Regions from separate parts of the Gordonia sp. X0973 genome, predicted to be linked through region 1. Evidence: riboswitches for the same ligand, from Rfam matches in the RefSeq annotation. Region 1 holds a riboswitch; the other holds the start of a gene.

The links. Region 1 has a riboswitch for cyclic di-AMP ahead of HUN08_RS03510 (transglycosylase family protein). Riboswitches for the same ligand answer to the same signal wherever they lie in the genome.
Region 2: linked by a shared signal. The riboswitch ahead of HUN08_RS10690 (C40 family peptidase) and the one ahead of HUN08_RS03510 (transglycosylase family protein) in region 1 are both predicted to bind cyclic di-AMP.

What each region holds. Positions count from the first base shown of each region.
Region 1 covers NZ_CP054691.1:708,041-718,858, reverse strand. Annotated here, with positions in the region: gene HUN08_RS03545 (hypothetical protein) at 1-1,680, opposite strand, end outside; gene HUN08_RS03540 (DUF3027 domain-containing protein) at 1,680-2,417, opposite strand; gene HUN08_RS03535 (MFS transporter) at 2,493-4,268, shown strand; gene HUN08_RS03530 (DUF2771 family protein) at 4,265-4,894, shown strand; gene HUN08_RS03525 (cold-shock protein) at 4,911-5,333, opposite strand; gene HUN08_RS03520 (hypothetical protein) at 5,442-5,660, shown strand; gene HUN08_RS03515 (flavin reductase family protein) at 5,672-6,184, shown strand; cyclic di-AMP (ydaO/yuaA leader) riboswitch at 6,435-6,624, shown strand; gene HUN08_RS03510 (transglycosylase family protein) at 6,631-7,269, shown strand; gene HUN08_RS03505 (hypothetical protein) at 7,344-7,562, opposite strand; gene HUN08_RS03500 (helicase-associated domain-containing protein) at 7,635-9,935, shown strand; gene HUN08_RS03495 (DNA repair helicase XPB) at 9,953-10,818, shown strand, end outside.
Region 2 covers NZ_CP054691.1:2,188,433-2,199,250, forward strand. Annotated here, with positions in the region: gene HUN08_RS10670 (long-chain fatty acid--CoA ligase) at 1-745, shown strand, start outside; gene HUN08_RS10675 (glycosyltransferase family 4 protein) at 835-2,010, opposite strand; gene HUN08_RS10680 (hypothetical protein) at 1,983-3,332, opposite strand; gene HUN08_RS10685 (C40 family peptidase) at 3,371-4,360, opposite strand; gene HUN08_RS10690 (C40 family peptidase) at 4,504-5,229, opposite strand; cyclic di-AMP (ydaO/yuaA leader) riboswitch at 5,240-5,408, opposite strand; gene HUN08_RS10695 (hypothetical protein) at 5,527-5,682, opposite strand; gene HUN08_RS10700 (DEDD exonuclease domain-containing protein) at 6,174-8,006, shown strand; gene HUN08_RS10705 (Lrp/AsnC family transcriptional regulator) at 8,021-8,296, shown strand; gene trpD (anthranilate phosphoribosyltransferase) at 8,302-9,372, opposite strand; gene HUN08_RS10715 (heme-copper oxidase subunit III) at 9,542-10,156, shown strand; gene HUN08_RS10720 (c-type cytochrome) at 10,198-10,818, shown strand, end outside.

The DNA of each region.
Region 1 (10,818 bases):
GGGCGACCGGGGCATCGACAGTTCGTCGACGTGGACGAGTTCCCCCTCGTCATCGGGTAGCAGCAGTTCGGCCGACGCCGCGGCGGGCAGCTCAGCATCCGGGTCGGCGACCAGCAGACCGAGCACCGCATGCGCGAGGTCGAGTACCTCGTCGTCGGTGCCGTGCTCGGCCGCCTCGGCCAGGGCGACCACGAGTTCGGGTGCGGCCAGCAGCTCACCGGGACCGACCGGTTGCGCGCCCAGCCGCTCCAGCAACGGGTGGACGGCGTCGGGTGCGACGGCCTTGGCCCACGGCGCCGCGACCCCGGCCGCCGCGAAGATTAGGCCGCGGGCCCCGAGGTTGCGGCGACCGTCGGCACGCGGCACCGGCAGGGCACCGAGTTCCTCCGCGTCCTGGGCGGTGAGGACCAGCGGGGCCAGCGCGTCATAGCACTGCGCCCACCACTGCGTGGGCCGGTCGACGTCGGCCAGCGCGTTCGCGATGTCGGCCAACCCGATCTCGCGCGCCCCGACGGCGACCAAGGCGGCACGCTGCGCCGGGCCGGAGACGTCGGGGTGGGCGAGGTCGGCCAGCACCGGCCCGAGGCAGGCGGCCAGCTCGTCGGACAGATCGGCGACGATCAGCGTGCGCCGCGGCACCAGGGCGGCTTCGCCATCCGCGGCGGGCACCCATGCCGTCTTCCCCAGTGCGTCGAGCACCGTCTCCAGCAGCCGTGCGTCGACCGGGTTGGCCCCCAGCGCCCGCGGCACGAATCCCGGGCGACGCGCAGGCGGGAGCGCGGCGACCAGCGCTGCGTAGCCGGGGGCGAGGACGCCGACGTCGACGCCGGGCATGAGGTGCCTGCGGTCCGGTGTCACCGGCAGCGTCGCGATGACCCGCGCCGGGACGGAGATGTCGATGTCGGTGGGCGTCGGGGTGCGCAGCACCTCGGGCGCCGCCGGCCGCTTCGCGATCGGGGCGAGCCAGCGGATGTCTCCGGTCGCCACCTCGAACCACTCCGCCGCGGCTTCCCCGGCGGTCACGGTGGCCTCGCCGACGGTGATCTCGGCGAGCGCGGGCAGTTCCAGCAGCCGGTCGCGGGCTTGGGCGGCCATCTCGGCGAGCAGCGCGTCGACGTCCACCCCGGTGCGCGGCAGGACGACGATCTCGGTGTCGAACCCCTCGGCCGGTGCAGCGTCACCCGCCCACGCCAGCCGCAGCAGTGGGGCGTCCAGCCCGTCGGGCAAGCCCGCCCACGACTCGATCTCACGGGCCGTCTCGGTGCGGTCGAAAACCACGGTGCCGGTGCGGGAACGGACTTCGACGCGGCGGGCGACCGGGACCACGGCGGCGAACCCGACACCGAAACGCCCGACGGTCTCGGCGGCGGCATCCTTCGGGGAGACGCGCAGGGCCAGCAAGGACTCCACCCCGGCCGCGGTCAGCGGCTCACCGGTGTTGGCCAGGTGCAGGGCGCCCTCGTCGTCGCGCCACACGGCCAGCTTCCCCGCGACGCCCGCCGCGGCGGCGGCGTCGGCGGCATTCGCGGCGAGTTCGACGAAGAGCCGGTCGCGGTACCCGACGGCGGCGAGGTCGGCCTCGGCGCGGGCGTCCTCGACCAGGCGCGTCGGCGAGGCCCGCCATGCGTCGAGGACCGCGGTGCGCAGCCGGTCGACGTCGGCGGCGAGGACGTGGCGCATCACTCCGCCGCGGCGAACACCTCGAGGACGCCGTCGTCATACGGATCGAATAGCGGCGTCGAGACGGAGGGGCGGGCCACCACGTCCGAGTGCGCACCACAGCCGTACTCGGCCGAGACCACGTGGCCGTCGGCGGAATACTCGTTGGCGCAGACGCCGAAGGCCTGCCGCAGGGCACCGGCCAACGGCAGGTAGAAGCCGCAGTCGGCGCAGTTGTGCCGCGCGGCCTGCGCCATCGCCGACGCCGGGCCGTATTCGCCGTCGTACCAGCGCTGGGCGGCGTCGTCGCGACCCTCCCGGCTCAGCACCCGCTTGCGGCCCAGGCCGATCTCGCCGTCGAGGGCCTCGGCGTCACCGCCGTCGACCTGGTTGGGCACCAGGCGCGGGTCGTCGGTCTCCGCGGCCAGCTGGTCGCCGGGACCCAGGTCGCCCGCGGCGAGTCGTTCCGACCACGGCACCCAGGCGGGGGCCAGCAGGGCGCCGTCGCCGGGTAGCAACACCACTTCGCTGACCGTCACCCCGTCCGGGCCGTCGTCATCCGACGCCGCCGCCACGACGGCGCACCAGCGCCACCCGCGGTAGCCGGGCACGTCCGCGGTGAAGTAGTGCGCGACGGAGTTGTCGTCCTCCACGACGGCCTCGATGTGGTCGCCGGGCTCACCGCCATCGGTCACGATGGCGGCCCGGGCCAGGTCAACGGCCGCGCGGAGCAAGTCAATCTGGGCTGTGAGACTCACCCCTCCAGTGTGCCTCACCACTGCTGGGCGTGGCACGCCCACCCTCGCGTCGGGCGATAGGGAAGAATTGGGGGCGTGAGTCTAGGCAGGCGCCCGAGGTCGGGTCGTACCCATCCCGGCGCGCGGAACTATCCGACGCCCGGCGATCCGGCGACCCCCGACGTCGAGACCGCCTACCTGAACGACGCGCATGCGACGCAGAATCCGCACCTCCCGCCGCTGGGCCCGACGCCGACACCGTCGACCGAGCCCTTCGACAGGCCGACGTACCCCGACGAGCAGGTCAAGCCCGGTCTCACCCGACGGGCGGCCCGCGGCGGCAAGCGCCTGACGAGTCGGGGCATCAACACCATCGCCCGGGCGGCCACCGCCGACGGTGCCGATCGCTCCGGGCTCACCGCGCTGACCATTCCCGTCGTCGCCAACGCTGCGGTGGACGCCGCCATGGCCGTCGCCCTGGCCAACACCCTGTTCTTCGCCGCGGCCAGCGGGTCGGAGGGCAAGGTCGGGCTCTACCTGCTGCTCACGATCGCGCCGTTCGCCCTGATCGCGCCGCTGATCGGGCCGCTCCTGGACAAGTTGCAGCACGGCCGCCGCATCGCGATGGCCGGCACCTTCGTCGCCCGGGCCGTCCTCGCGGTCCTCATCATCACGAACTACGAGTGGAACACGGCCACCCAGCAGCTCGAATACGACCCGTGGATCCTGTACCCGTGTGCCCTCGGCCTGCTGGTGATGTCCAAGTCGTTCGGGGTGCTCAAATCCGCCGTCACCCCGCGCGTGGTCCCGCCCAGCATCGACCTGGTGCGCGTCAACTCCCGCCTCACCACCTTCGCCCTGATCGGCGGGACGATGGTCGGCGGCGCCCTCGCCGCCGCCTTCGAGATGCTGCTGGGCACCTGGCTGCCGATGCACTGGCCGGGCGGGATGATCCTGCTCATCGTCATCGCCTGCGCCGGCGCCTACTTCTGCATGAAGATCCCGTCGTGGGTCGAGGTCACCGCGGGCGAGATCCCGACCACGCTCACCTATCGCGAGCAGCCCAAGCCCGAGATCAGCGCGCGGGAACGGGCGCGGCGCGCGGGTGCGCTCATCTCCAAGACGATCCGTCAGCCCCTCGGGCGCAACGTCGTCACCGGGCTGTGGGGCAATGCGACGATCCGCATCCTCACGGGCTTCCTCACCCTGTTCGTCGCGTTCTACGCCCGCAACCAGCACGATCTCGACGGGTGGAAGCAGATGGCCATGCTCGGCGCCGTCGGTGCGGCCGCGGGCGTCGGCAACGTCGTCGGAAACGGTGCGGGCACCCGGTTGCGGCTGACCAATCCGCCGCAGATCACCGTGTGGGTGGTCGCGGCCTGCCTGGTCTCCTCGGTGGTGACGGTGATCCTGCCGTCGCTCATCACCGCCACGATCACCGCCTTCATCGCCTCGGGCGGATCGGCGATCGGCAAGGTCTGCGTCGACTCCTCCATCCAGTCCGATCTGCCCGAGGCCTCGCGCGCCTCGGCGTTCGGCCGCTCGGAGACGGTGCTGCAGCTCGGGTGGGTGTTCGGCGCGACCCTCGGTGTGCTGATCGCCAAGACGACGATGCAGATCGGCTTCGGCGCCGTATCCGCCCTGCTGGCCCTCGGCCTCGCACAGACCTTCCTGACCAGCCGCGGGCGCACCCTGATCCCCGGATTCGGCGGCGGCCACCGTCCCGAGGTGGCACCGCCGACGATGGCGACCGAGGTCATGCACCGCGACCCCGCGCCGCGGAGTCGCCCGCACACCCCGCCGGAACGTCACCCGCAGCCGCCCGGGCCCACGAACGCGCCCACCCGCCGGTTCGGACCAGGAGCCCCGTGAACCTCACCTCGTCGGAAAAGAAGACCATCGCGCTGATCGGCGCCGCCGTGCTCCTCTACGGCGCGCTCATCGTCGGCGCGGCCGCCCTGTGGGCGTCGCGCACCACCGTCGACGAACGGCCCTTCGCCGAGCTGTCGACGAGCGGAAAGCAGTTCGCCCGGGCTTACCCGACCGTGCTGTGCGACTACGAGAAGAAGCACTGCGACGGCGACTTCCTGCGGGTCGACCCGAACCGTGTGACCCGGTTCCCGGTCCCGATCGGGCAGACCCTGTCCATCCGGTTGTCCGACGAGGTCTCCGGCGACCCCTGGTCGATCATCGCGCAGTACGTCACGCCGAACGGATCGCAGCTGCTACTCAAGAACTTCGCGCCCAAGACCGGGACGCAGATTCTGCGCCTGGCGTCGACGCGCACCCACGTGTTGATCAACGTGCAGATCAACCTGCCGGCCAAGCTGCTGGTCCGCGACTCCGACTACGAGTTGGCCACCCGCGGACTCATCGCCGTGAACACCATCCCCGAGGGGGAGAAGGCGCTGTTGGACGCCTATGACAAGGCGGCGACCGGCAAGGAGCCCAAGCAGCGGCAGGTGGACGACGTCACCGAATTCACGACGTTGCGCTGACCCGGCGGCGCCGGACTCAGTGGTGGTCGAGTTCGCGCGCCACGGCGCGGACGACCTCGGCGATGCGCTGCGAGGTCTTGCGGTCGGGGTAGCGGCCCTGCCGCAGCGCCGGTTGCACCTTGCCCTCGAGCAGGGTGATGAGGTCGGCGACCATGCCGTGCAACTCGTCGGGAGAGTGCCGCTTGACGTCGTCGCGCTCGCGCGCCGCCTCGCGGGTGTTCTTCGCGACGCTGGGCGCGGGTTCGAGCACGGTGACGCTCAACGCCTGCGGGCCGCGGCGGCCGGCGGCCATGCCGAACTCGACGCGCTGCCCCGGCTTGAGCGACTCCACCCCGTCCGGCAGCGCCGACGAGCGGACGTAGACGTCCTCCCCGTCGGGCTGCGAGAGGAATCCGAATCCCTTCTCGGGGTCGTACCACTTCACCTTGCCGGTCGGCACAGTGCTCACCTTTACCTTCACACCACGAAAAAGGCGCCCTACCCGATCCTCGCGGGCAAGACGCGGCCTTATCGGTCATGGTACCGCGTGTGGACTAGCGTGGGGAGCATGGGCACGGACACCGGCAAGCGGACGTCGAAGGCGGTATTCGGATTCGGCGTCGGGCTTTTTCTCCTCGGCCTGCTCGCGGTCGGCGCGCTCTACCTGGTGCCCGCCGTGTGGTCGGGACACACCGCTCCGACCTCGGTGTATCTGATCGCGATGTGTACCCCGGTCGGACTGCTGCTAGCGATCGCCGGCGCGGTCGCCCAGGGGCGCAGACAGTGAGATCGCCGTCGATGGAGCCGGCCGATTCCGCCGACGCGCTGCGTCGGGCGTTCAGCTGTTTCCCGACCGGCGTCGTCGCCGTCTGCGCGCATCGCGACGGCACCGAGTTCGTCGGGATGGCGGCCAGCTCCTTCTCGACGGTGTCGCTCACTCCCCCGTTGGTGTCGGTGTGCGTGCAGAACTCGTCGCGCACCTGGCCGCTCCTGCGGGACCGTTCCACGGTCGGGGTGAGCGTCTTCGCCCACGACCAGGCACAGTTGTGCCGACAGCTCGCCGGTCCCGCCGCGCAGCGCTTCGCCGACGTCGAACTGCTGGCCTCCGACGACGGTGCCCTCTTCGTCGACGGCGCCGCGGCACACCTGGCGTGCGAGCTGCACGCGGAGTATCCGGCGGGCGACCACACGGTGGTACTGCTGCGCATCCGCTCGCTGGCCGCCAATCCCGAGGTGGACCCGCTGGTGTTCCACGCCAGTACCTTCCGGGCGTTCGAGGCGCCGCCGATAGCCACCACTCACACCAGGTGACCCGCACCACTGCCCGACTGTGACCTTCATCACATCACGAATCGATAACAAGAAGGACACGAACCGGGATTCAGTCCCTGAACTGGGAGAACTCCCAATCGAGCCCGTTTCACCGCTTCTGACCATGTCAACGAGTCTCCGCGTTCGAGTAGGAAGCGGCGGCGCGAGCCCGTAATCTCGTCGTTGGCCGCCACTAGGGGGCCTGCAGTACCGACGCAGCCGATCGCGCCGAGCCTCGTTCCACCGGCCGCGTCGTCCCGTACCAAAACAGATATTCAGGAACGAGGACGGGGGACCCACCTCCGTTAGGAACGGTTTCCGACCGGCATCCGCCACCGGATTCCTTGGGGTGTAGCCGCACGACGCTCGCGTCGCGGCGGCCGGGCAACCTCTCGCTCGAACCCGACAGCTGACTTCGTAGGCGCGTGGAGAGAGGAAACATCACTATGTCCGGACGTCATCGCAAGCAGACGACCTCTTCGACCTCCAAGACCATCGCCAAGGTGGCTCTCACCTCTGCCGTCATCGGCGGCGGCGCTGCCCTCATCAACGGTGCGACGGCCAACGCGGCCACCGACGCCGAGTGGGACCACGTCGCGGCCTGTGAGTCGGGCGGCAACTGGGCCATCAACACCGGCAACGGCTACCAGGGCGGCCTGCAGTTCTCGCCGAGCACCTGGGCGGCCCACGGCGGCACCCGCTACGCCCCCACCGCCGATCAGGCCACCAAGGAGCAGCAGATCGCGATCGCCGAGCACGTGCTCGCGACCCAGGGCCGTGGCGCCTGGCCGGTCTGCGGCACCGGGCTCTCCAGTGCGACTCCTCGCGACCCCGGCACCTCGCCGCTGAAGCTGAAGAAGAAGCAAAAAGAGGCCACCGCGCTGAAGCAGACCCCCAAGGCCAAGAGCGACAAGGACGTTCGCGACCAGGTCGACGGCGTCGTGAAGGCCCGCGAGAAGAAGGGCCAGATCGACCCGACCGTCGCCAACATCTGGAATGCCGCCAAGGCGAGCGGCTACAAGTTGGACCAGGGTCAGGTCGACCTCTACAACAAGCACAAGGGCCAGCTGCCCGGCGTCAACTGAGACGTCTGGGCAACCAGCCGAAAACAGCGGCCCCGCACATGGTGCGGGGCCGCTGTTCTTGTTCTCCGGTCCGATCAGGTGTTGATGACGGTCCGCGGGTTCGTGTAGAGCAGGTCGTCGGCCGACAGGGGCAGTTCGGTGCTGCCGAACGGCGACAGTGCACCAGCCAAGCCGGAGGCGAACTCGGACACGGCGTGCTCGCCGTCCGGGTAGGGCCACCCGTTGTCGACATAGCGCACTTTGGACTCTTCGACGATCTGCTCGACGTCGGCGACGATTTCGTTCTGGCTCACGCCGCTCATTGTGCCATGCGGCCCAACCGGCGGTCGATGAACCCGCGCAACCCCTGCCCGTAAACTCGTGGCGTGAGTGCCCCCGACCAGCCGACGAGCCGCCTGGACCGCGTGCTGGCCGCGCGCCCCGACGACGAACTGGTCGACCTGCTGCGCGCCCGCCCCGATCTCGCCTCCCCGCCCCCGAACGGCACCGGGGTCCTCGCGCAGCGCGCCATGTCGGCCGGGTCGATGAACCTGATCGGCGAGAACCTCGACCTCCTGCACGCGGCCGTGCTCGAGACCCTCGTCGACGCGGACCACCCTCTCCGCACCGCCGACGTCCGGCGCGCGTTGAAGGGGCGGGCCGCCCGGGCCGACGTCGACGCGCGGATCGCCGATCTGGTGGCCTGGGCGGTGGTGTGGGAGGCCGACGACGGGCTCCACGTCGCCGGGCACACGCCCGCGGCCCTGCCGTGGCGGGCGCGCCACCTCACGACCGAGGCCGCCACCCGCACCCCCGAGCAGTGGCGCGAACTGCTCGACGGGCTCGCCGACGGACCGCGCGAGGTGCTGACCGCCCTGGCCACCGGGCCGAGCGTCGGGATGACTCGCGACGCCGGGCCCGACGCCGATCCGACCCGCCCGGTCCCGATCCTGCTCGCCGCCGGCCTCATCTCCCCGGTCGACCACCAGCTGGTGGAGATCGAGCCCACCGTCGCGCAGCTGGTGCGCGGCGAGCCGCTGCTGCGCGTCGACGACCTGAACCCCCCTCCCCTCTCCGCGTCGGATCGGCCGGGACTGCCCGGCGGCGCGAAAGCGCTCTCCGCGACCGCCGCCGGGGCGGCGCTGGAGCTGCTGCGCGAGACCGGCGACGTGCTGACCGGTTTGGGGCGCGCACCGGCACCGGAGTTGAGCGCGGGCGGCATCGGGATCCGCGAGTTGCGCCGCGTCGCCAAGGACGCCGGACTCGACGCGCGCCGCGTCGGGCTGATCGTCGAACTCTGCGCGCGCGAACAGCTGCTCGACGTCGGCGTGCCGGACCCCGAGCCGGCCGGATACGACGGGGGGAACGTGTGGGCGCCGACGATCGCCGCCGATTCCTGGTCCCACCAGTCGCCCGCGCGCAAGTGGGCGTCGCTGGCATCCGCGTGGCTGGGCCTGCCCAACCGTGCGTGGCTGATCGGCGAACGCGACTCGGAGGGCACCGTGATCGGGGCGCTGACCCGCGCCTCCCCCGATCCCGCCGCCCGACGGGAACGCCTCCTGATATTGACCGCCCTCGACGCCGCCGGCCACGGCGTCGCCCCCGACGTCGACGCCCTCGTGTCCCACCTGTTGTGGCTGCGCCCCCGCCTGCGCCGGCGCCTGACCCGGCACACCGTCGCTCAGACGCTGCGCGAGGCCACCGAGGTGGGCCTGGTAGCCCACGGGGCGCTTACCGACGTCGGCCGGTTGCTCCTGTCCGACGTGCCGCGCGAGGAACTCACCGCCGCGATGGACGCCGCTCTGCCCGAGCCGGTCGACCACTTCCTGGCCCAGGCCGACCTCACCCTGATGGTTCCCGGTCCGATGACCCCCGAGCTCGCGGCCGAGGTGGCGCTGGTCGCCGAGCTGGAGTCGGCCGGGGCCGCCTCGGTGTACCGCGTCACCGAGAACAGCGTGCGGCGGGCGCTGGACGCCGGGCGCACCGGGGCCGAATTGAACGCGCTGTTCACCAGTCATTCGTCGACGCCGGTTCCGCAGGCCCTCACCTACCTGATCGACGACGTCGCGCGTCGGCACGGCACGTTGCGCGTCGGCGTCGCCTCGTCGTTCGTCCGCTGCGACGACCCGGCCACGATGACCGCCGTCCTGCGCACCAAAGAGGCCGACGCGCTGGCCCTGCGCCCACTCGCACCGACCGTGCTGATCTCACCGGCACCGCTGCGCGACGTCCTCGAGGCGCTGCGCGGCGCCGGGTTCGCCCCAGCGGCCGAGGACTCGTCGGGCGCCCTGGTCGACCTGCGCTCGACGGGCAGCCGGATCAACTCCCGTCGCCGCGGCGGTGCCGGTACCCACAATGGGGCGCGAGTGCCCGACGACCAGCTCGAGGGGGTGGTCGCCCGCATGCGCACGGCCGACGCGGCCGGGAAGCCACTGCGCGGCGGCACCGCGGTACGCGCGACCGGCGGCGCCAGCGGCGGCGAATCGGTGTCGGCCCTCATCGGGCTGGCGATGCGCACCGGCCGACAGCTGCGCGTCGACTATGTCGACTCGCACGGCAAGGCCACGCGCCACGTCGTGAAGGCCCGACTCCTGCGCGCCGGCCGGCTCATCGCATCGGAGCTGCCGTCGGGCAACGAGGTCGAGCTGTCGGTGCATCGCATCACCACCGTGGAACTCCTCGACTGATCGTGGACAATGGTCGGGTGACCGACGGACCATTGATCGTGCAATCGGACAAGACCCTCCTCTTGGAGGTCGACCATCCGGGTGCCCCCGCGGCTCGTGCGGCCATCGCGCCGTTCGCCGAGTTGGAGCGCGCCCCGGAGCACGTGCACACCTACCGGGTGACCCCGCTGGCGCTGTGGAACGCCCGCGCCGCCGGGCATGACGCCGAGCAGGTCGTCGACGCGCTGGTCACGCACTCGCGCTACGCGGTACCCCAACCCCTGTTGATGGACATCGTCGACACGATGGGTCGCTTCGGCCGGCTTCAGCTGGTCAAGCACCCGGCGCACGGCTTGACGCTGGTCAGCCTGGATCGCGCGGTCCTCGAAGAGGTGCTGCGGAACAAGAAGGTCTCCCCGATGCTCGGCGCGCGCCTCGACGACGACACCGTCATCGTGCACCCGTCCGAGCGGGGGCGGCTCAAGCAGATCCTGTTGAAGATCGGGTGGCCGGCCGAGGACCTGGCCGGATACGTCGACGGCGAGGCGCACCCGATCGAGTTGGACCAAACCGACTGGGAGTTGCGCGACTACCAGGCGTTGGCGGCAGAGTCGTTCTGGGCCGGCGGCTCGGGGGTCGTCGTCCTGCCGTGTGGCGCGGGCAAGACGATGGTCGGCGCCGCCGCGATGGCGAAGGCCGGGGCGACCACCCTGATCCTGGTCACCAACACCGTCGCCGGGCGGCAGTGGAAGCGCGAACTGATCGCGCGCACCTCGCTGACCGAGGAGGAGATCGGCGAATACTCCGGCGAGCGCAAGGAGATCCGGCCGGTGACCATCGCCACCTACCAGGTGATGACGCGCAAGTCGAAGGGCGAATACCGCAACCTCGACCTGTTCGACTC
Region 2 (10,818 bases), 1.5 Mb from region 1:
CGGCGCCCCGCTCGGCGCCCGGCTCGGTCACTTCTTCTCCGGCATCGGGATCCCGGTCTACGAGGGCTACGGCCTGACCGAGACCACCGCCGCCTTCTCGGTGAACACCCCCGGCGCGGTCAAGGTGGGCACGGTGGGCCGGCCGATCGCCGGCAACGCGGTCCGGATCGCCGAGGACGGCGAGATCCTGCTCTCCGGCGGGGTCGTCTTCGCCGGCTACTGGAAGAACCCGACGGCCACCGCCGAGGCGATCACCGACGGCTGGTTCCACACCGGCGACATCGGCAAGGTCGACCGCGACGGCTTCCTCTCCATCACCGGCCGCAAGAAGGAGATCCTGGTGACCGCCGGCGGCAAGAACGTGTCGCCCGCCGGACTCGAAGACGTCATCCGCGCGCATCCCCTCGTCTCGCAGGCACTCGTCGTCGGTGACCAGAAGCCGTTCATCGGCGCCCTGATCACGCTCGACGCCGAGGCGCTGGCCGCCTGGAAGGCGCGGGCCGGGATCCCCGCCGATACCCCGACCGCCGATCTCGTCGACAACGCGGCGCTGCGCACCGAGATCCAGACGGCCGTCGACGAGGCCAACAAAACCGTGTCCCACGCCGAGGCGATCAAGAAGTTCCGCATCCTGCCGGTCGACTTCACCGAGGAGACCGGCGAGCTGACCCCGACGCTGAAGGTCAAGCGCAACGTCGTGACGGAGAAGTTCGCCGCCGACATCGACGCGCTCTACCAGCACTGACCGCCGAGTGGGCACCCCAACCCCGCCGAGTGGGCACCCCAACCACGTCGAGTGGGCACCCAGAGCACGCCGACTGGGCACCCGGCCGGTCAGGCGGTGAGCAGGCGGACCAATCGCGCGGCGATCTGCGGCCACTGCCACTGCTGCTCGACGAACTCGCGTCCGGCCGCGCCCATCCGTCGCGCCCGTGCGCGATCGGACAGGATCTCGACCACGGCGTCGGCGATCTGGCGTCGCGACTTACCGTCGACGACGAGACCGGTGCGCCCGGGGATCACGGTCTCCGGTGCCCCGCCGGAGTCGCCGGCGATCACCGGGACGCCGCACGCGGATGCCTCCAGGTAGACGATCCCGAGTCCTTCGACGTCGAGCCCGCCGCCCCTGGTCCGCGACGGCATCGCAAACACGTCGGCGGCGTTGTGGTAGTCCGGCAGTTCCTCGCCGGGGACCGATCCGGTGAAGACGATGTCGTCGGCGCAGCTGCTGACCGCGGCCAATTCGTGCAGGGTCTCCGCGTAGGGTCCCCCGCCGACGATGAGCAGCGCGGCGTCGGGGATCTGTTCCCGGATCGCGGGCAACGCGCGGATCAGCATGTCCTGTCCCTTGCGCGGCACCAGGCGGGACAGACAGACGACCACCGGCCGGTCCCCCAGCTGGTGGCGCTCCCGGATGCGGCGGCGGGCCGCGGCGTCCGGGTGGAACCGGTCGACGTCGACCCCCGGCGGTAGGTACTCCAGGGCGGCGTGGCGTCCGAAGGCGGCGGCGAACCGCCCCCGGGTGTACTTGCTCACGAAGGTGACGGTGTCGGTTCCCTCCCCGATCAGCCGCAGTACCTGCCGCGCCACGGGCAGCATCGACCACCCCACCTCGTGTCCGTGCGTGGAGGCCAGCACGCGTCGCGCACCGGCGCGGCGCACCACCGGCGCCAGCACGGCCAGCGGGGCGGCCGCGCCGAACCACACGTTCTCGATGTCGTGCTCCCGGACCAGGCGGGCGGCCCGCCGCGCCACCAGCGGCGTCGGAACCATCAGGGTCGTCCGGTGGCGCACCACCGTGTACGGCACCGCCGCGTCGAACTCGACATGTGAGCGTCCCCGCCAGCGCGGCGCGTAGACGACGATCTGTTCCGGCGGCAGCAGGTCGACGAGATTCTGCAGGTAGGACTGGATTCCGCCCGGGCGCGGGGGAAAATCGTTGGTGATCAGCAGGGTGCGTCCGATCGGTGCCGCCGAACCGCTCACCCGCCGGACTGCTTCCGCACCCATGCCCGCCACTGACGCTCCAATTCCCCTTGCGGCACTCCCACGGCGCTCGCCAAGGCGATTTTGGCAGCCTCCGGATCGGCGGCCCCCGCCACCCCCAGGTACATCTTGCGCAATGCGTCCTCGGATCGGGATTGCGCGACGAAGGCGGCGATCGACCACGCGGACTGGTAGGCGAGCGCCGCGCGCTGCGAGTCTACGGTGAAGTCCTCGTCGGTGGGCCAGCTCGGCGGCGTGCCGGTGCGCGTGGCGGCGGCAAGGTCGGGGGCCACGTCGTCGAACCGGCTGTAACTGCCCTTGCGCCCGACGTATTCGGCCAACCCCTCGGCGAGCCACAGCGGCGTGTCGACGCCGGTGGCCAGGCGCACCGCGACATGACTCAACTCGTGGCGCAGGACGACGGCGAGCATCGCGGGCGGGAGCAGGCGCGCGGCGGGGGTGAAGACGATCCGCTGCCCGGTCACGGTGTGGTTGGGCACGTCGAGGGCGGTGTACACGGTCGCCGCGGCGGCATCGGCGGTGTCGGAGTCCGGACTGGCGGCGAGCGCGGCGAACTGCTGGTCGGTGCCGGCGGTCACCACCAGTGCGCGTTGGGGCCAGTTGGCCCCCCAGAACGCCGACACCGCGCGCACCGAGTCCGGCAGCAGGGCCGTGATCCGCGCGGCGAGGTCGCGTGACTGGGGGTAGGAGGCCACCACGGACTGTCCGCCGGCCGTCTGCGCGGTCTGCGCCCGCGCTCCGGGGAAGCTCCACAGCCCGGCCCCCGTCGCGGGTCGGCCCAACAGTGCCAGGTCCCCCACCAGCTTCCACTCGTCGTCGTAGCGCGCGACGACCAGCGGCGTGTCGATCTCGATCTCGGGTTCGTCGAGTCCGGGAGCGCCGGTACCGCCGAGCGCGAACCGCAGTCGCACCGGCGAGACCCAGTTGTCGCTGCTGCCCTCGGCGGCCAACCGGTTGGCGACCGCGTCCGGCACCAGTTCCTCCGCGTCGGCGCTGCCGATGAAGTGCTGATAGATCCGGTAGCGCACCGGTGCCGGGTCGCCGGCCCGGGGAGCGGGAGACGGAGCGGCTCCGGCCGAACTGAGATTGTCCTGGGCGACGTGCAGCTGTTGCCGGAACGTCTTCGACGCGGAGCGGTCCAGCAGGGCATCGAGATCGGCGGGCCGCCCGTGCAGGAGTGCCTTGTCGAGCTTGTCGAGCAGGGAGTTCACCCCGTCGGTCCGCTGCTGTTCGAAGACGTCGGTGGGACTCGCCGAGGCGGGGCTACTCGTCGACGGCGACGCCGGCCGACCGCAGGACGACACCAGGCCGACGGTGGCCAGCATGACGCCGACGCATAGCCAACGCGCCCGCACTTCGACGGCTAGACGCGGCGCGCGGCCTGGTACGGACCGGCCCCGTCGATCGGGACGACCTTGACGGGAACGCCGAAAGTCGAGGCGTGGATCACGTAGCCGTCGCCGATGTACATGCCGACGTGGTGGGCGTCCGGATAGTAGATGATGAGGTCGCCGGGCTGGAGCTGGTCGCGGCTGACGGGCACTCCGGCGCCGAGCTGCGCCTCGCTCGAGCGGGGCAGGCTCTTACCCGCCTGCCGGTACGACCACACCATCAGACCCGAGCAGTCGAACTGGTTCGGCCCGGTGGCACCCCAGACGTACGGGTCGCCGATCCGGGTCAGCGCGGCCTGGACGGCCACCAACTCGGGGGCGGTGCCCTTCGGCACGATGTTCGGGTTGAAGTCGAACTTGGGCCCCCGCAGCTCGGCGAGCTGCTGGCCGGTCATCGACTGGTAGACCGCGCGGATCTGGACGGCCTTCAGCTGGAGCGTCGCCCGCTTGGCCTGCAGATCGCCGCGGACCTTCTCCACCTGGGCGATCGCGGTGTTGGCCGCGGTCGTCGCCTTGGCCGACTCGTCCTTGGCTGCCACGGCGGCCGCACGCGTCTTGGTCAGGTTGTTGAGGTTGCGCGTCGCGTCGCGGGAGATGATGTCGAGCGCCGACATCTGGTCGAGCATCTGCTGCGGCGAATCGCTCGTCAGCAGCGCGTAGAGGCGGTTGACGCGGGCGCCGCGGTAGCTGGCGCGCAGCACACCGTCGACGCGGCCCTGGAGGTGGCGCTGCAGGTCGGCGGTGGAATCGAGCTTGCGCTGCGCGGCGGTCGCGGCGCGGCGCGAGCGATCCAGGATCGCCTTCTGCTTGTCGTACTCGATCGTCGCGTTGTGCATCGCCTCGGCGGAGCGCTCGGCCTCGTCGTTGAGCTTCTTGTAGTCGGCGACGAGCTGGCCCGGCGAGCGCGGCGGGGCGGCGGTCACGGTGGCGGCGGGGATTCCCGCCGCGGCGACCGCGCACACGAGGGCCGCGGTGACGACGATGCGCCGACGGCCCGATTCCACGGATTTCACGATTCCCATAGTCCTGACTCCTGAGAACGAGGAACGGCGGACCTCCCGCGAATACAATCCCGGGACGCCCGCCACCTCAAAGCTGGTCGTGCTCAGTAGCGGCGGACACCGGTAAGAGCCCAGGTCTTGACCTTGGCCTTGTGCACCGGGACGCCGTAGGTCTCGGAGTGGATGAACTCACCGTGGCCGATGTAGATGCCGGCGTGGCTGCCGCCGTTGAAGATCAGCACGTCTCCGGGCTTGGCATCCTTGTAAGCGATGGCCTTGCCGTGGCTGAGCTGGCCGTAGCTGTCACGCGGGATGGTCTTGCCGGCCTTCTTGTAGGACCAGTAGACCAGGCCCGAGCAGTCGAAGGCGTTCGGGCCGGCCGAGCCGTAGGAGTACGGCGATCCGATCTTGCTCTCCGCGTTGTGAACGGCCTTGTCGGCGACGGTCTGGCGGACGGCACCGAGGAGGCCGGGGGCCTTCTTGACGTTCGGCTGAAGTTCCTTGGGGATGTCCTTCTGCGCGATGCCCGGGATCGAGAAGGTGCCGACGTTGGGCACCTGGACCTGGGCCTGCGCGCCGGGCTGCGCCGGAGCCTTGGTCTTCGAGGCCTTCTTGACCTTCAGGGACTTGCCCTTGGTCGCATGGTGCCGCGAGTTGTTGATCTGGTCCCCGAGGGCGCCGAGTTCGACGTTGCCGAGGTGCGGCAACGTGACCGTGCTGGCGGCGGCCTGGCCGGCTGCGAGCGAACCCATGGCGATGGCGCCGGTGATGACCGCGCCCTTCGCCGCCTTGGTGCCGCGGCTCGGCTGTTCCAAACGATGTTTGGCCACGAGAAGTGTCTCCTTCTATCTCCCTGCGCTTACCGGGTTAGCTGTCGGGTTCGGGCTGGAAGATGCCCTACGCGTTGCCTGACGAGCTGTTCAGGCGCGGCGATTCACCCCGTTGCGGGCCTTGCGGCCCAGGTGGGTCCCCGGTTCACCCCTGCGGGGTGACTCAGCGATTGACTCCCGCGGATCACTTCTGTTGAAGCGTGACGTTCCGCAATGTCTCAAAAAGGTTACGAAAACGTGGAGCCGATGTCCAACACTTCCGCAGATTTCTTTGCGACGGTGAGCCAGCGCCAAACTTTACCCTGCGCGAACGATGGTGAGAAACCGTTCGCTCGAACCACCCTCACGTGGGACGATCCGCCCCTGCGCGGCCCTGGCCTCGGCGGATGTGACGAGCGTCGCTTCCCGAAGATTGGCGATGGCCACCAGCAGGTCGGCGCGCTGTTCGGCCACCGTTGCCACCCTGGGTGTTTCCCCAGGGTGAGGTGCCGCATCGGCACCAACCAGTACCGACATCATGCAGCCGTCGCAGGCCGCCGGGCGGCCCGGGCAGCTCTCGCAATCGATCCTCATGTGATCTCCATCTCATCTCGTCCTGTCAAGCTGTTTTCGAGCGGTTCCCCTCGTATTCACCGGGAGTTCCCCGGTCCCGCGACACCGCCGGATGGGCGCTGGACGGCCTCGCGGAGCCGATAACAGGACGCTAACGGCGACCCCTGACAAGCCCCGGCCGATGAACCTCTGCCGCGCCCTCCCCGGCGTTGTCCGACCCTCGAACTAGCGTTCGCAACATGGACTCCGACCGCACCGCCGAGCAGCTGTCGTTCGCCGACGTGGGTTTGCCCGGTGTCGGGCTGCCCGGGCCGGCGAACCGCGACCGGGCCGGCCGGTCGCGCGGGCACGGATCGCACCGCCGACCGCCGACCGCCGCCGAGGCGGCGGAGATGTCGGCCAGCGTCCACGGCGGAATCGACCAGTCGCTGGCCACCACGCCGTTCGTCGTCGTCGACCTGGAGACCACCGGCGGCAGCCCGGAACGTGACGCGATCACCGAGATCGGCGCGGTGCGGATCTGCGGCGGCGAGGTCGTCGGAGAATTCGCGACGCTGGTCGACCCGGGACGTCCGATCCCGACGGAGATCGTGACGCTGACCGGGATCACCGAGGCGATGGTCGTCGCGGCACCCACGATCGGCGAGGTCCTGCCCGCCTTTCTCGAGTTCGCCCGCGGCAGCGTGCTCGTCGCACACAACTCCCGCTTCGACCTCGGCTTCCTCACCGCGTCGGCAAACCGCCTCGGACTCGACTGGCACTTCCCCGCGACGCTGTGCACCGTGGCGCTGGCGCGCCGCGTCCTGACCCGCGAGGAGGCCCCCGCTGTTCGGCTGTCGGCGCTGGCCGCGCTCTTCGACGCGACGACGACTCCGACGCACCGGGCCCTCGACGACGCACGGGCGACGGTGGACGTCCTGCACGGCCTGCTCGAACGCATCGGGAACCGGGGCGTCGGCACCTTTGCCGAACTGTTGGACTTCCTCCCGCGGGCCACCCCCGCGCAACGGGCCAAACGCCATCTCGCCGACCGCGTGCCGCGCGCGCCGGGTGTCTATCTGTTCCGCGGATGCGGCGACGAGGTGCTGTACGTCGGCACCGCGGTGGACCTCCGCCGCCGGGTCCGGTCCTACTTCGCCGGGGATTCCCGCCCCCGGATCGCGGAGATGGTGGCGTTGTCGAGCAGGGTCGACCACGTGGTCTGCGCCCACGACCTGGAAGCCGGGGTCCGCGAACTGCGGTTGCTCGCCGCGCACAACCCCGCCTACAACCGGCGCTCGACCCAACCCAGGCGCGGCTGGTGGGTCTCGCTCACCGAGGAGCGCTTCCCGCGCTTCACCGTCGGCCGGTCCGCGCGTCCGGAGCCCGGCCCGTTGGGCGAGCCGACATCGATCGGACCGATCCCGCAGCGGGCCACCGCACAGGCCGTGGCCGATGCACTCACGCGAGCGACCGGTCTGCGGTCCTGCACCACCCGCCTGGGCGCGCGCCGGGACTACCACTGGTGCCCGCCCCACTCCGTATCTCCGACGACGAGACCGGTATCTCCGACGGCGGGGCCGGTGCGCGGGCCAAGTTCCTCGACTGCCGTCCCGGCGACCCGGGCCGGTCCCGGCGACTGCGCCGCGGCCAGCCCGATTCCCGAGTCGGTGACCGACTACCTCCCCCGGGTGCGCGCCGCCCTGGACGTCGTCGCGGGACGCTCGGACGCCGCACTGCACGAATTGGCCGCGACGGTCGCCGCGGCCGCCGAGGCCGAGCACTTCGAGACCGCCGCGCGCCACCGCGACAGTCTCGCCGCGGTGGTGGCCGCACTCGCCCGGTGCCACCGGCTCCGGGCGCTGTGCGACCTCGAGCAGTTCGTCGTGGCCCGGCCCGGGCCCGCCGGCGGGTGGCGGTTCGCGGTGGTCCGCCACGGCCGGCTGGCTGGCGCGGGTACCGCGGACGCACACACCCCGCCGATGCCCGTCGTCGAGGCCGTGATCGCGGCCGCGGAGACGGTGATCCCCTCCGCCGGGCCGCTCCACGGCGCGGCCCCCGAGGAGGCCGCGCTCGTCTACCGCTGGATCACCGCGGCCGATGCCCGGATCGTCGACGCGTCGGGCGGCCTGGCACTGCCCCGGTTCAGCGCCTGCGGCTGGGAGGGATGGGCCGTCCGGGCCCGTGCGGCGCGGAGTCGGGAGACTACCGACGGGCGAAGCCGAGAACCCGCGGGGCACCGATGACTACCCTTGGTCCCATGCTGACCGCTTTCGTGTTGATCACCGCAGACGTCCATTCGATCCCGGAGACCGCCCAGGACGTCGCCGACATCGACGGAGTCACCGAGGTGTACTCCTGCGCGGGTGACGTCGACCTGATCGCCAAGGTCCGGGTCCGCGACCACGAGCAGGTCGCCGAAGTCGTCACCAACCGGATCAACCGGCTGCCCGGGGTCGCCCGCACCACGACCCATATCGCCTTCCGCAGCTATGCGAGCAGCGAGACCGAGGCGGGCTTCTCCGTCGGCGAATAGCCGCTTCAGTCCTGCGCCAGCTCGCCGCTCACCGTGGCCCAGCGCTCGAGGATCTGTGCGGCGGCCCCCGAATCGATCGCGTGGGCGGCCCGCGTCATTCCCGCGGCGAGCGCCGCGACGAGGTCGTCGCGGGTCATCGGCGCCGTCTGCTCGGCGGCGACCAGCGCACCGGCGGCGTTGAGCAGCACGGCGTCGCGCACCGGGCCGACCGCGCCGGCGAACAGATCGCGCGCGACCACCGCGTTGTCCTGTGCATCCCCGCCCTGCAGTGCGGACAGCTCGACGCGGTCGATGCCGAGATCGGCCTGCGGATCGATGTGATGCTCGGTCACGACCCCGTCGACGACCTGCCAGATGGTCGAGGTGCTGGTCGTCGTCAGCTCGTCGAGGCCGTCGTCGCCGCGGACCACCAGCACCGACGACCCGCGGTCGGCGAAGGTCTGCGCGAGAACCGGCGCGAGATCGGCGAAGGCGCACCCGATGAGCCCGGCGCGCGGCTGAGCCGGGTTGGTGAGCGGTCCCAGCACGTTGAACACGGTGGGGACGCCGAGTTCCTTACGGGGCGGTCCGGTGAAACGGAATGCCGGGTGGAACACCGGGGCGAAGCAGAAGGCGATACCCGCCTCGGCCACACATCGGACCACCGCGTCGGCGCCCAGGTTGATCGTCACCCCGAGCGCTTCGAGGACGTCGGCCCCGCCGCTCTTGGAGGAGGCCGCCCGGTTCCCGTGCTTGACGACGGGGATCCCGGCCGCCGCGACGACGATCGAGGTCATCGTCGAGATGTTGACGGTGTGGGAGCGGTCGCCGCCGGTGCCGACGATGTCGATCGCGGTACCCGCGAGGTCGACCCGCGTCGCATGGGCGAGCATCGCCTCGGCGAGCCCGTCGAGTTCGGCCGGCGCGGCCCCCTTCATCTTCACCGCCAGCCCGAATGCCGCGATCTGGGCACTCGTCGCCGAGTCGGCCATGATCTCGTTCATCGCCCACTGCGCCTGCGCCGAGGTCAGGTCTCGATTCTCCGAGACCAAACCGAGGATGAACGGCCAACTCAATTCCGACTGACTACTGGTCACGCGTCCACCCTAAACGAGTGCTCCGGTGCCCGATTTCCGACCGGAATACTGCGCGGGACACGCCGGGGAGCGACGGCGCGACCTGGTCCGACCTGGGCCGCCGCAAAATGTTGCACCAATTTGTCGACCCCGGTGGTCACGCTTTACTACGAACCGTCATACTTCTTGTGTGACTAGCGCTGCAAGTACCCCGTCAACGGCCATTACGGCTCGGGTGCACTCGCTGAACCGTCCCAACATGGTCAGCGTCGGCACGATCGTATGGCTTTCCAGTGAGCTCATGTTCTTCGCCGGGCTGTTCGCGATGTACTTCGTCGCCCGCGCGAACAACTCCACCGGCCACTGGCCCATGGAGCCGACCGAACTGAACCTCTGGCTCGCCGTCCCGGTGACGACCGTCCTAATCCTCTCGTCGGTGACCTGCCAGATGGGCGTCTTCGCCGCTGAGCGCGGCGACGTCTTCGGCCTCCGCCGCTGGTACATCCTGACCTTCATCATGGGCGCGTTCTTCGTCGCCGGCCAGGCCTACGAGTACCACCACCTGGTGGAACACGGCACGACGCTGGCGAGCAGCTCCTACGGCTCGGTGTTCTACATGGCCACCGGCTTCCACGGCCTGCACGTCATCGGCGGTCTGGTCGCGTTCCTCTTCCTGCTGACCCGCACCTGGCTGTCGAAGTTCACGCCGGCGCAGGCCACGGCAGCGATCGTCGTGTCGTACTACTGGCACTTCGTCGACATCGTGTGGATCGCCCTGTTCGTCACGATCTACTTCATCCGTTAAGAACCTCAGCCCCGGTAGTCCGTATTAGTAGAGAGTCACAGATGAGTACATCTCCACCCTCGGATCACGCCAACGCCGATCCGGCCCCGGCGCCCAGCAGCACCGCCGCTCGCGCGGCCAAGAGCCGGCGCAAGCTGCGCCGCCGTGCGTCGGGCACGATTCTGCTCCTCGCCGGACTGGTCAGCGCCGGCGTCATCACCGCGCTGCTGACGCCGAAGGCGCAGGTCGCCGTCGCCGACCCGAATTCGCAGTCGCAGGCGCTGATCGACGCGGGCAAGAAGCTCTACGACACGTCCTGCGTCAGCTGCCACGGCACGAACCTGCAGGGTGTGGCCGACCGCGGACCGTCGCTGATCGGCGTCGGCGACGCCGCCGTCTACTTCCAGGTGGCCTCCGGCCGCATGCCCGCGGTCCGCAACGACGCGCAGGTCACGCGCAAGCCGCCGAAGTTCACCGAGGCGCAGATCACCCAGCTCGGCAAGTACATCCAGTCGGTGTCCGGCGGACCCCAGGTGTACTACGAGCGCAACGCCGACGGCACGGTGAAGACCGACGCCGACGGCATCCCGATCGTCGCGCAGGCTTCGCTGCGCGGCACCAACCTGGGCCGCGGCAGCGAGCTGTTCCGTTTGAACTGCGCCTCCTGCCACAACTTCACCGGT